2 regions of the Lysinibacillus sp. RS10 genome follow, and region 1 is predicted to be linked to the other one. Evidence: riboswitches for the same ligand, from Rfam matches in the RefSeq annotation. Region 1 holds a riboswitch; the other holds the start of a gene.

Region 1 (5,944 bases):
ACTATTTTTTATCAGCGATGATTGAGGGTTTATCAGCGATTCTGGCACTTTTATCAGCGATGTTGGAGATTTATCAGCGATGCTGGCACTTTTATCAGCGATTCTATTACTTTTAAAAAACACAGCTACTCTTTAAAAGAACAGCTGTGTTTTTTGCTATAAATTATAAAATGTTGTCGTATTATTTGTTATGATGTGTGCCGCTTCCTGCGTTTTGATCCCCTTTATTGAAGCAATAACCTCAATAGAATGATCCATCATCCAAGGAGACGTCCGTTTATTGTTAAAAGGACCTTCAAACGGCCATGGTCCATCTGTTTCTACCATCATCAGCTCGATTGGGTATCTTTTGATAAGCTGTTGAATCTCCGCTTCATACGTACAATCAGGCGTGACAGAAATGAAGTACCCATTAGAAATCATCCGTTCAATCACTTTGTCATCGCCTTTAAACCAATGAAAATGTGCTTTCGTTACATGATGCTTTTCCAACAAATCACAAGCAATAGCCGCATCCTCATAAACGGCATGTAAAACAACTGGTTTATGTAAGTCCTTCGCCAGCATAATAAAACGTTCTAACAATGCCACATACGGACGATCATCAATAGCCTTCTCTTGTTTCAAATAATAAGGTAATCCGACCTCACCAATCGCTACCATATCATGAGCATGCTGGCGTATCCAAGTAAATAATGCCTCTTCCTCCTCAGCACTCGGTAACGCTTGTTCAGGATGAAAACCAAATGCAGCCTTGATCTTTGCATAGGTTTTCGACAACTTCAACGTTTTTTCACACGATGGAAGGTTCATACTCACGGCAATCACATGGTCAACTTCCTCTAGTAAAGCCGGTATAGTACTTTCCTTATACTGCTCTAAATGAATATGCGCATCAATCAACATTTACGTCATCCTTTTCTTCTTTTAAATACATAAATAACTGTTGCTTTAAAGCAGTAAACGTTGTGGAATGGCGAATTTCCTCTGTTCGCGGTCTAGCAAAAGGAACGAGTATTTCTTTTTTAACCGTAGCTGGTCTTTTCGTTAAGACAATGATGCGATCGGCTAAAAAAAGCGCTTCCTCGATACTATGCGTCACAAATAGAATTGATTTTCGGTATTCCTCCCATATCGATAAAAGCCACGCCTGCATTTCAAGCCTTGTAAATTCATCAAGTGCAGAGAACGGCTCATCTAGGCATAATATGGGCTTATCACTGACGATGGCACGAATAAATGATACTCGTTGTTGCATACCGCCAGACAGCTCATTTGGATACGCATTTTCAAACGATGCAAGTCCCACTTTGTCTAACCATTCCTTAGCACGTTCAATATTCGGTTTTTGCTGCAGCTCCTCAACAATCGTGACATTTTCTACTATCGTACGCCACGGCAGTAAGCATGGCTGCTGAGGCATATAGCCAATCGTTCCTCTTTTTTGCTGGATATCTGTCCCGTTTAATAAGATAGCTCCCTTATCAATGGAAGACACACCACCAATTAATTGAAAGAGTGTACTTTTTCCACTTCCTGATGGACCAATAATCGCAACAAATTCCCCATCCTTCACTTCAAAAGATAAATTACGAATAACTTGAAGAGAATCAAATGATTTATCAATGTTTTGAATGCTGAGCATGTAATCCTCTCCCCTTCACGACAAGCTTTTCTATTAATCGAATAACACTAAATAATAGTAAACTTAAAAAAACAATGGCAAAAATCGCTACAAATACGCGGTCTGTTCGAAATGAAGACTGTGCTAATGTCATATAGACACCAATCCCCTTTTTCGCCCCTAGCCATTCTGCAATAACAGCTCCCATTACGCTATAGGTTGCTGCAATCTTAATGCCTGAAAAAATTGCTGGATACGCGTACGGCCATTCTAGCTTCCAAAAGGTTTGTGCTTTCGTTGCACCGATCATCTCAAAATAATGCTTCAGCTCCGGCGAGGTTTGACGGAAGCCATCCATTGCCGAGATCACAATGGGGAAAAAGCACACGAGGCAAATAATAATAAGCTTTGGCAATAAACCAAATCCAAACCAAATGATTAATAACGGTGCTAGGACGAGCACAGGGACATTTTGTGACATTATGAGAATAGGGTAAAATAGCTCCCGAATAAACGTAAAACGATGTAATATCACAGCAACCGTTAGCCCGAACAATATCCCAATGGCAAGACCTAGAAGTGCTAGTTGAACAGTTGCTAATGCATGCGGCAAGAACGTATCATACGATTGAAAACCTTCTTTCAAAATGGCACTCGGTGCAGGCAATAGCCAATGAGGAATGTCTGCAAAACGGACAATTAGTTCCCATATAGATAAGAGGAAGGCGATAAAAATTATCGTCCTTCCTTGTTTTATTGCCGACCTCATCAATGGTATTTCTCCGTTAACGTCTCCATTTTAATACCTGATGGCTGATATAAAATTTTCACTTGTGTAATAACATTGATCGCACCAAGTTCAATCATTTTAACATTCATTTTTTCAATGATTTGTAGCAACGACGATAGCTCACCCTCCATCGTCGTTTCGAGCGGGTGTACTTCATATTTCACTCCTGATGCGTCAATAATAGCAATTGCCGCATCGACATAAGGGATCACATCTTCATATTTTTCAGTTTTCGGGATAATTTGTACGCTTACTAATGAATTTGCCATGCTATTTTGTCTCCTTTTTCGGTAAAAAGTCGTTTGTAAATGCTTGTTCTGCGTTAAATTCGCCCTCTAAAACCTTGTTGCTAGCCATCCATTTAGCGTAGTTTTCCCAAACAGTCAGCTTTTGCTCACCCCATTGAGCGGCATCGTCTTGATATTTATCTGCTAGCCATTCCTGACTTTTATGCACAAGCTCTTTATCTAAGTCAGGTACCGCTTCTAATAAAATATCAGCTGCCTCACTTGGATGACTTATCGCATATTCATAGCCCTTTGTAGTAGCAGCGACAAATGCTTTTACCGTATCTGGATCATCCTTAATCATTTTTTCATTTGTAGCAAGTACAGGCGTATAATAATCAAGCTGATCGCTATAATCTGTTAAATAAAGCATGTTCAGCTTTTCACCACGAAGTTCTGCTTCAATGCCTGTCCATGCATAATAAATCCACGCAAAATCAATATCCTTTTGCATCATTGTGAAGAAATCTAAATCGCCTGCATTAACAATATCTAGCTTATTAATATCCGCATTTTCTGTTTGCATAAGTGATTGTAGGACAGCCTGTTCAACCGGTGCACCCCAACCACCATATGTTTTCCCTTCAAAATCTTTAGGTGACTTAATCCCTTTAGATGCTATTGACGCAAAGCCAGAAGTATTATGTTGAATAATCGCTGCAATTGATACTAAAGGTACACCCTGCACACGTGCCTGTGTAATTCCTTCCTGATAGCTTACACCAAACTGTGCCTTACCAGACGCCACTAGCTGATCAGCACCCGTTTCGCCAGGTAATAAAATCTCAACATCTAAGCCCTGTTCCCTAAAGTAACCAAGTTTCTCCGCTACATATAACCCTGTGTGATTTGTGTTCGGTGTCCAATCTAGCACGACCGATACCTTTTTTAATGCATTCGCATCGTTTTTACCCTTAGTATCCTTTGTCTCCTCTTTTTCGCTACAGCCGACAAGTGTTAAAAGCGCAGCCATTAGGATCAATAACCATTTTTTCATGCTGAATCCTCCTAGGAAGTAATTTGAAAGTGTTCATGAACGAATGTTTTAACCAGAAGAAAGCGTATCCACAGTCAGTATGCACCCAAGGTTATCGCATATAACAAAAACATAAAAAAACGCCTAGGATTCCCCCAGACGTTTTACAATCAGTATCAAAAATTTTCTTTTTTTGAATAGATGTTCCCTCCGCTGGTACGAGCCAAATCAGGTTCAAAGGGTCAGCGTCTATCGGACACAATCTCAGCTGGCAACTACCAGCCCCCCTACATTCTTTCCATATGAACTTTTCGAGATTATTATAACCATATCTATCTTTAAAAGACAAGGCTCTATTTCATATTTAATGTAATGTCATTTCAGAAGGCACTGTGAAACACAGCCTTTATTCTATAATAACTTTATATGTAAGTGTATACATTTGTGATTACTCATTCGTTGTATAAGTGTAAGGAGGACCAACAATGAGAAAAGAAAATGAACTGACCTCCTATCTAATCCATTTAGGAGAGGAAGTGTTCAAACTATTACGAATGAAAGGAGCTAATAAAGAAGATGCAGAGGATATCATTCAAAACACCTTTTACAAAGTTTACACACTATTGGATGACCTAACTGAGAGTAATCTGCGTCCATGGTTTTTCAGAGTAGCACTTAATCAATATATTGACTTGAAAAGGAAAAAGGAGCATAAGAACATTTACATCACTGAGGAAATATATTCAAAGCTCCAACACATCGATGATCACTTTGAAAAATTGCTAAATAAGGATGAGATTTTCTATTTATTAAAAGACATAAAAAAAGAATATAAAGAAATATTCTTTTTAAAGTATTACTATGATTTTTCATATGAAGAAATTGCTAATTTGTTAGATATTCAAGTAGATAGCGTCAAGCAAAAATTATATCGCGCACGTAAATGCATTCACTCAAAAATAGGAGGTACATATTAATGGAAACTTCGTTAAATGACGCTTTAAAAAAAGCTAAGCGAAAACAATTATTAAAAATTATCATCACTTCAATTATTGTAGTACTACTTCTCTGCCCTATTTTTTATAAAATAGGTAACTACTTTGCAGCAAAAAGTTCTAACAGACTGCACGAACAGCTTTTTTTACATAATGCTATTGCTGAACCTAATATTCAAATCGACTCTCAAGTAACGAGTAATTCTTCCATGTTTGGTGGAAACATTATCACAAACCGTTCGAAGAATATTAATGGTTATGTCGTTCCATGGAGCACGCTTACAAGTTCATACGGTTGGCTTCGCCTCAATATTGATACGAACGAGTTAGTACCAGGGTTTTATTGGTCTGATACAGAGTACTATGAGTACGATAAACAGACAAAAACTAAATCAGCGACATTTTATCATCCATCCATTCAAAAATACTTTGACGATGTACCAAACGAACTAGGCGAAATTTCGCAACTGGAGAATCACGTTGCAGAAGTTGCCGTTTCTTTCAACAAACCTTATACATTACAAGAAATACAAGGGAAAATTCCTAGCAATTTAAACATCGTATGGTTATATATGACTTCCCGAATTACGGATGAAAGTAATGGACCTGCTGGTTTAGAGGTTTATGGCTTTGATCCAGCCGATTCACCGAAAGAGGCCTACGATGACTTTATTGATACACTTCAAGAATATGATGCGAATAAAAATGACGAAACCATCCAAGCGTTTTTAAATTCAAATAAAGATAAACGGTTTGAGGAAGTGAAAATTTTAGGGGTCATGCTCACTGGCAAAACAAATAATTTTAAAGCCTTAGAGAATCAAGATTTTATCCGTGGTGCTTCAGTAGGCGCCACTGCACCAATCGTTCCTTATATTAAGCCAGAAAAATAAAGTAAAGAGACCAGATATCAAAGGTCTGATCGATCCCTAGATTATTCTAAAATAAATCTAGAGTGAAAATTTTACTGTTATAGTATGATAACGTTAAAGTTTATTCAGCATTTAGAAGATGATATTGAACTACGGAATGAGGAAAGTATCTTTTTCTTTTATCTGGCGTCTTATAATGCTAACGTATATGTTATTTCTGTAGGAATGTGATAAAAAAGTGTTAACGGCACTTCCCTTGATTTCTCAAAAATATTTAGCACAGCATCATCAAATTGTCTTTGTAGATTTATTGAGAACAAGTATAAAAAAGAGACCTTTCTGATTTTTGGAAAGGTCTCTTTTGTTCTCCATAAGTGTGTGCAACTTACTATTAACGGGT
Region 2 (5,944 bases), 1.2 Mb from region 1:
AAGTCTTTGGTAGCTCAGTTACAAATTCTATCGCACGAGGATATTTATAAGGTGCAGTTAAAGTCTTTACATGATTTTGTAGTTTTTTAATCAGTGCTGCATTACCAATTTCTCCATCACGGAGCACTACAAATGCCTTTACAATATTTCCGCGAACTTCATCTGGACTCGCAACAACAGCAGCTTCTTTAACTGCTGGATGCTTCAATAATGCATCTTCTACTTCAAATGGACCTATCGTATAGCCAGAAGATATTATGACATCATCTCCACGTCCTTCAAACCAAAAATAACCATCTTCATCTTTATATGCACGATCTCCGGTTATATACCAATCGCCTCTAAATTGTAGATTTGTACGTTCTGGATCATTTAAATATTTTTTAAATAACGCAGGTGTTTCACGATGTACAGCAATGTCTCCAACTTCTCCAATTGCAACTGCCTTTCCGAAATCATCGATAATTTCAACAGTATTCCCCGGAGTAGGTTTACCCATCGAGCCAATTTTAGCTTTCGTCCCTACCATTGTACCAACAAGTAATGTATTTTCTGTTTGTCCATAGCCATCTCGTACTTGTAAATTCAAAACCTCCGAAAATACTTTTATCACTTCGCTATTTAATGGTTCACCCGCTGACACAGCCTGACGGACTGTACTTAAATTGAAATCTTGTAAACTTTCAAGTGCTGCCATAAATCGATATTCGGTTGGTGTACAGCACAGAATATTAATCTTGAATTTTTCAAGGAGTGTAAGGTATGTTGTTGCATCAAAGTGACCTTTGTAGACAAATGCTGTTGCACCACTTCCTAATGTAGCGAGAAACGGACTCCAAATCCATTTTTGCCAGCCTGGAGCTGCTGTAGCCCAAACAATGTCACCTTCTTGAACACCTAACCAATTCGGTGCAGTTGTTCGTAAGTGTGCATAACCCCAGCTATGTGTATGTACCGCTGCCTTTGGATTTCCTGTTGTACCACTCGTATAAGCTAAAAATGCAATGTCAGTACTCTTAGTAGGTGTGGAGCTTATGTAGGTTGTTGGTTGGCTTTGCATTTTTTCAAACAACGGCTGCCAAGATTCATGTGCATGACCAATGACAAATTGCTGTATGCCTTGCGAATTTTTAACAGCATCAAATTGCTCAATATAAGGTTCAAATACAACAACGCCTTTTGCATTTGCGTGATTGATTCGATATTCAATATCCTTAGTTCTCAACATTTCTGAACTTGGTATAATCGTTAACCCAGCCTTCAAGGCTCCAAGATAAACGATATACGCTTCAACTGATCTTGGCACCATGACTAAAATAACATCACCTTTTGTTAGACCATGTGATGTAAATACATGAGCTGCCTGATTAGCCTTTTTAAGTAAACTAGCATATGTAATGTACTGAATTTCTTCGTTTTCGTTATAAACTATTAATGCGCATTTTGTAGAATCCTGTGCATATTTTTCGATTTCCTCTGAAATGTTATACCACTCTGGTGCGATTAAATCTTGTCGTTTCATGGCAAATGCCCCCTTTTGCTATGCTCATTATAAAACTCAAATTTCATCATTTTCAATGAAAGGCACTCTAATTTGTTAAAGTCATGACAACTATCATGCTCTGCTATATGGCATCAGTCACGTCTTCGTTCAAAAAACTCTCTATTGAATACTCAAGAAAAATATGGTACATTTTGGTCAACTAAAAGCATAATTGCAGGGGGACTCATTTAGAGTTGAGAAGGTAAAACCTGACCCTTTGAACCTGTTAGTTAATACTGACGTAGGGAGCAATTCACATCTAATTACTGATGAAAGGCTCTTTTACGTGTTTTTTCTGCACGAAAATGAGCCTTTTTTGCACGCTTACGTCCATCCAATAAGGAGGACATAAATTGATATTTCATACGATCCGTAAACGAAATCCACTTATTCATTGCATTACTAATTATGTTGTAGCTAATTTCCAAGCAAATGGCTTATTAGCAATAGGTGCTTCTCCAGTAATGGCCGATGACAGTCATGAGGTTGAAGAAATGGTCGCTATTGCCTCAGGCTTATTGATAAATATCGGTACCCTAAATAATCAGATGAAAGAATCTATGCTACTCGCAGGAAAAAAAGCTAATGCTCTGGGCATTCCCGTTGTTTTAGATCCTGTTGCTGCAGGTGCAACAACTTACCGTAAACAGACGGTACAACAATTATTGAAGGAAATTAAATTTGCAGCGATTCGTTGTAATATTGGAGAGCTCGCGGCGATTGCCAATGTAGACTGGCAACAAAAAGGCGTAGATAGTGGTACTGGTTCAATTTCTCTAGAAATTGAGGCAAAGCAAATAGCTAAACTCTACAATTGTATTGTTATTGTGACCGGTGAAAAGGATTTTATAACTGATGGCGAACATCAGCAATGGATAACAGGTGGAAATTCTCAAATGACAGAAGTCACCGGAACAGGTTGTTTATTAAGTGCAATTTGTTGCGCTGCCTACTCCGCAGGGAATGAACCATATAACCAAATAGTCGATGCATTATCGCTTTATAAAAAAGTGGCAGAACAAGCTTCTTCTTCCACAGATTACATTGGCGATTTTCAAATTACAGTATTGAATGAACTACATCGCCTTTCCAAGGATGGTGAAAAATAATGCATATTGTAACGACAATTGCTGGTTCAGATAGTGGTGGCGGCGCAGGCATACAGGCTGATTTAAAAACATTTCAGGAATTAAAGGTCTTTGGGACATCTGTTATTACAGCTTTGACTGCCCAGAACACACTTGGTGTATCCGATGTCTTACCAATTGAAGTTAGCTTTGTTGAAAAACAACTTAAAGCACTAATAGAGGATTTTTCAATTAGTGCTGTTAAAACAGGAATGCTATTTTCCTCAGAAATCATTCAATCAATCGCACGTATTTTAGCCGAAGTAAATATTCCGCTAATTGTTGATCCTGTGGCGAAAGCTTATTACAGCAAGAAGCAATTGTTGCATTATGTAGTTATTTACTTCCTTTAGCAACAATCGTTACACCAAACATACCTGAAGTTGAAACACTTACTGGAAGAAAAATCAAAACGTTTGCAGATATTCAAGACGCGGCACACACCCTATTACAAATGGGTGTACAATGTGTCATCATTAAAGGTGGTCATTTAACAGATAATGATTATGCAATTGATTATGTATTTTTTGAAGATGGACAATCATTTTCCATGCAGTCCTCGCGTATTGCAACAAAAAATACACATGGAACAGGCTGTACGTTCTCTGCCGCACTCACTGCTTTTATTGGACGAGGATTTTCTATAAAAGAAGCGATTGTGGAAGCCAAAAAATATATTCAATTAGCCATAACTTATGATTTATCGATTGGCAATGGTCATGGTCCAACAAATCATTTTGCTTATCAAAAATATAAGGAGTCGTGTGAGGTGATCATTCATGAAACGTGATAATTTACAGCTATATTTTATTATGGGTACAAGTAATGTTTTAATTCAAAAGCCATTAAACGTTCTAGAGAAGGCTTTACAATCTGGAATTACCATGTTTCAATTTCGTGAAAAAGGACCAAATACACTCACTGGGCAAGCCTATGAAAATTTTGCGCAAGAATGTCAAAAGCTCTGTCAACAGTATAAGGTTCCGTTTATTGTTAATGATGATGTAGAGCTTGCTGTGAAACTTGGTGCAGATGGTGTTCATATTGGACAAGAAGATTTGCCTGTGTCGATGGTACGTGAAAAAATTGGCAGCATGATTTTAGGTGTTTCTGTTCATTCACAAGCTGAATTACAAACTGCTCTACAATACGGTGCGGATTATGTAGGAATTGGTCCTATTTTTGCAACCTCTTCTAAAAAGGACGCCAAGCCACCTAGTGGGACAAAATTTTTACAGCAAGTTCGCATACAATACCCAGAACTCCCCATTGTTGCAATAGGAGGACTAAATTGCTCGAATGCCCCTACTGTATTTAAAGCTGGTGCAGATGGAATTGCTGTTATTTCTGCAATTTGTGAAAGTGAAGATATTTCAAATACAATCTCTAGACTTAAATCATTTTCAATATTGGATAAAAAAATCAAAATCTAAACAAACTAAAACCAGTGCCTTTTACGGTCACTGGTTTTAAGTTTAATAAATGCTAAGCACTTATTGGTTGTTGTTTGGCATACCTTTTAATTGAGATTCTGCCATTTGTACAAGACGTTTAGTGATTTCACCGCCAACGGAACCGTTAGCACGAGCTGAAGCGTCAGCCCCTAATTGAACACCAAATTCTTGTGCAATTTCGTATTTCATTTGATCTAGTGCTTGTTGTACACCAGGTACTGCAAGCTTGTTTGAACTGCGGTTGTTGTTTGAAGTCATGTCTCTCACCTCCTTGTGAATATAGAATGTGCGATATTAGATTTTTAATACGAAAATTTTATAGGTAAATTGTACCTCAGAAGGAAACCAACTAAAAAAGCCGACTCAAAATGCACTTTTGAGTCGGCTCGCAAATTTCTTCTATAGAAGATCTGCAAATTTATCTGCTTCTTGCTCTTTTTTCGGGAAAATATAGACCTCACGATTTTTCACTGCTCGTTCAATTAGTTCATCAAAATCCGAGAAGCTTTCATAATGCTCAACCTTTTCAAGCTTTGGTTTTGTTTTTGGACTTGCAGGAGTAAAAATTGTACAGCAATCTTCAAATGGCTGGATTGACGTTTCGTATGTGCCAATTTTCTCTGCAATATCGATAATTTCTAATTTATCAGATGAGATTAATGGGCGTAAAATTGGTGTGTTGGTTACGGCATTAATAGCTGTTAGGCTTTCAAGAGTTTGACTTGCTACTTGACCAAGACTTTCACCTGTAACAATTGCTAGCGCACCAATCTCTTCACGTACTTTGTCTGCAACTTTTAACATCATACGGCGAGTTGTTGTCATCGATACATTAGAAGGTACTTTTTCTTTAATAAGAACTTGAATTTCAGTGAAAGGAATGACATGTAAACGTATACTAGCTCCAAATTTCGTTAATTCATTTGCAAGCACCTTTACTTTTTCCAATGAATTTTGGCTTGTATACGGTGGGCTAAAGAAGTGAATCGCCTCTAAGCGCACTCCTCGTTTCATCATTAAATAACCAGCGACAGGACTATCTATACCACCAGAAAGCATTAATAGAGATTTTCCGTTTGAACCTACTGGCATTCCACCTGCACCCGGAATAACTTGTGCCATCATATATGTTGAATCATGGCGAACTTCTACTCGAAGCTCGATATCGGGTTGCTTCACTTTTACTGATAAATTTTTAAACTGCGGTAAAACATAACCACCAATTTCACGTTGAATGGCATGAGATTCTAAAGGAAATGTTTTATCTGTACGCTTTACTTCTACTTTAAAAGTAAGTTGTTCATTTTTAAATGTATCCATAATTGTTATCGCAAGCTTTTTCATTGCTTCCATATCTTTTTCACATGCAGCAACTGGACTAAATGATTGAATGCCAAAAATTTTGGGTAATCCTTTTATTAGAACGTCCATTTGTTCTTCATTTTGAATAGCAATAAACATACGATCACGCTCTGTACGAATGTGTAAGTGTCCTAAATCTGCAAATGCATGACGAATATTCTCACGTAAACGGCGAATAAAGTCCATTTTATTGCGTCCTTTTGTAGAAAGCTCGCCATATCGAATTAAAATTTCTTTCCAAATCATTGTATTTGTTCTCCTTTAAATTCCTTCATTACTTCTTCTAAAATTTGTTTAAACTTTACTATATCTTCATCTGTTACATATGCACCAAAGCTTATACGAATGACACCCTTTTTAAAATGTTCATCAAGATTTAGCGCTTCAACAACATGACTTGTTTTTGTTTGCTTTGATGAACAAGCACTGGATGTCGATACAATAACGTGACGTTTTTG

Evidence for each region. A riboswitch is a leader RNA that binds a small molecule or an ion and turns the genes downstream of it on or off. The one in region 1 is predicted to bind thiamine pyrophosphate.
Region 2: linked by a shared signal. The riboswitch ahead of thiM (hydroxyethylthiazole kinase) and the one ahead of ACB089_RS11900 (ABC transporter substrate-binding protein) in region 1 are both predicted to bind thiamine pyrophosphate.

Annotation. Positions count from the first base shown of each region.
Region 1 is NZ_CP167122.1:2,320,146-2,326,089, reverse strand. It holds gene ACB089_RS11920 (TatD family hydrolase) at 157-906, opposite strand; gene ACB089_RS11915 (ABC transporter ATP-binding protein) at 896-1,645, opposite strand; gene ACB089_RS11910 (ABC transporter permease) at 1,623-2,393, opposite strand; gene ACB089_RS11905 (MTH1187 family thiamine-binding protein) at 2,393-2,683, opposite strand; gene ACB089_RS11900 (ABC transporter substrate-binding protein) at 2,685-3,698, opposite strand; TPP riboswitch at 3,866-3,976, opposite strand; gene ACB089_RS11895 (RNA polymerase sigma factor) at 4,163-4,654, shown strand; gene ACB089_RS11890 (sigma factor regulator N-terminal domain-containing protein) at 4,654-5,565, shown strand.
Region 2 is NZ_CP167122.1:1,106,771-1,112,714, reverse strand. It holds gene mbcS (acyl-CoA synthetase MbcS) at 1-1,522, opposite strand, end outside; TPP riboswitch at 1,710-1,808, shown strand; gene thiM (hydroxyethylthiazole kinase) at 1,897-2,652, shown strand; partial or broken gene thiD (bifunctional hydroxymethylpyrimidine kinase/phosphomethylpyrimidine kinase) at 2,652-3,460, shown strand; gene thiE (thiamine phosphate synthase) at 3,450-4,103, shown strand; gene ACB089_RS05710 (alpha/beta-type small acid-soluble spore protein) at 4,164-4,382, opposite strand; gene thiI (tRNA uracil 4-sulfurtransferase ThiI) at 4,524-5,732, opposite strand; gene ACB089_RS05700 (cysteine desulfurase family protein) at 5,729-5,944, opposite strand, start outside.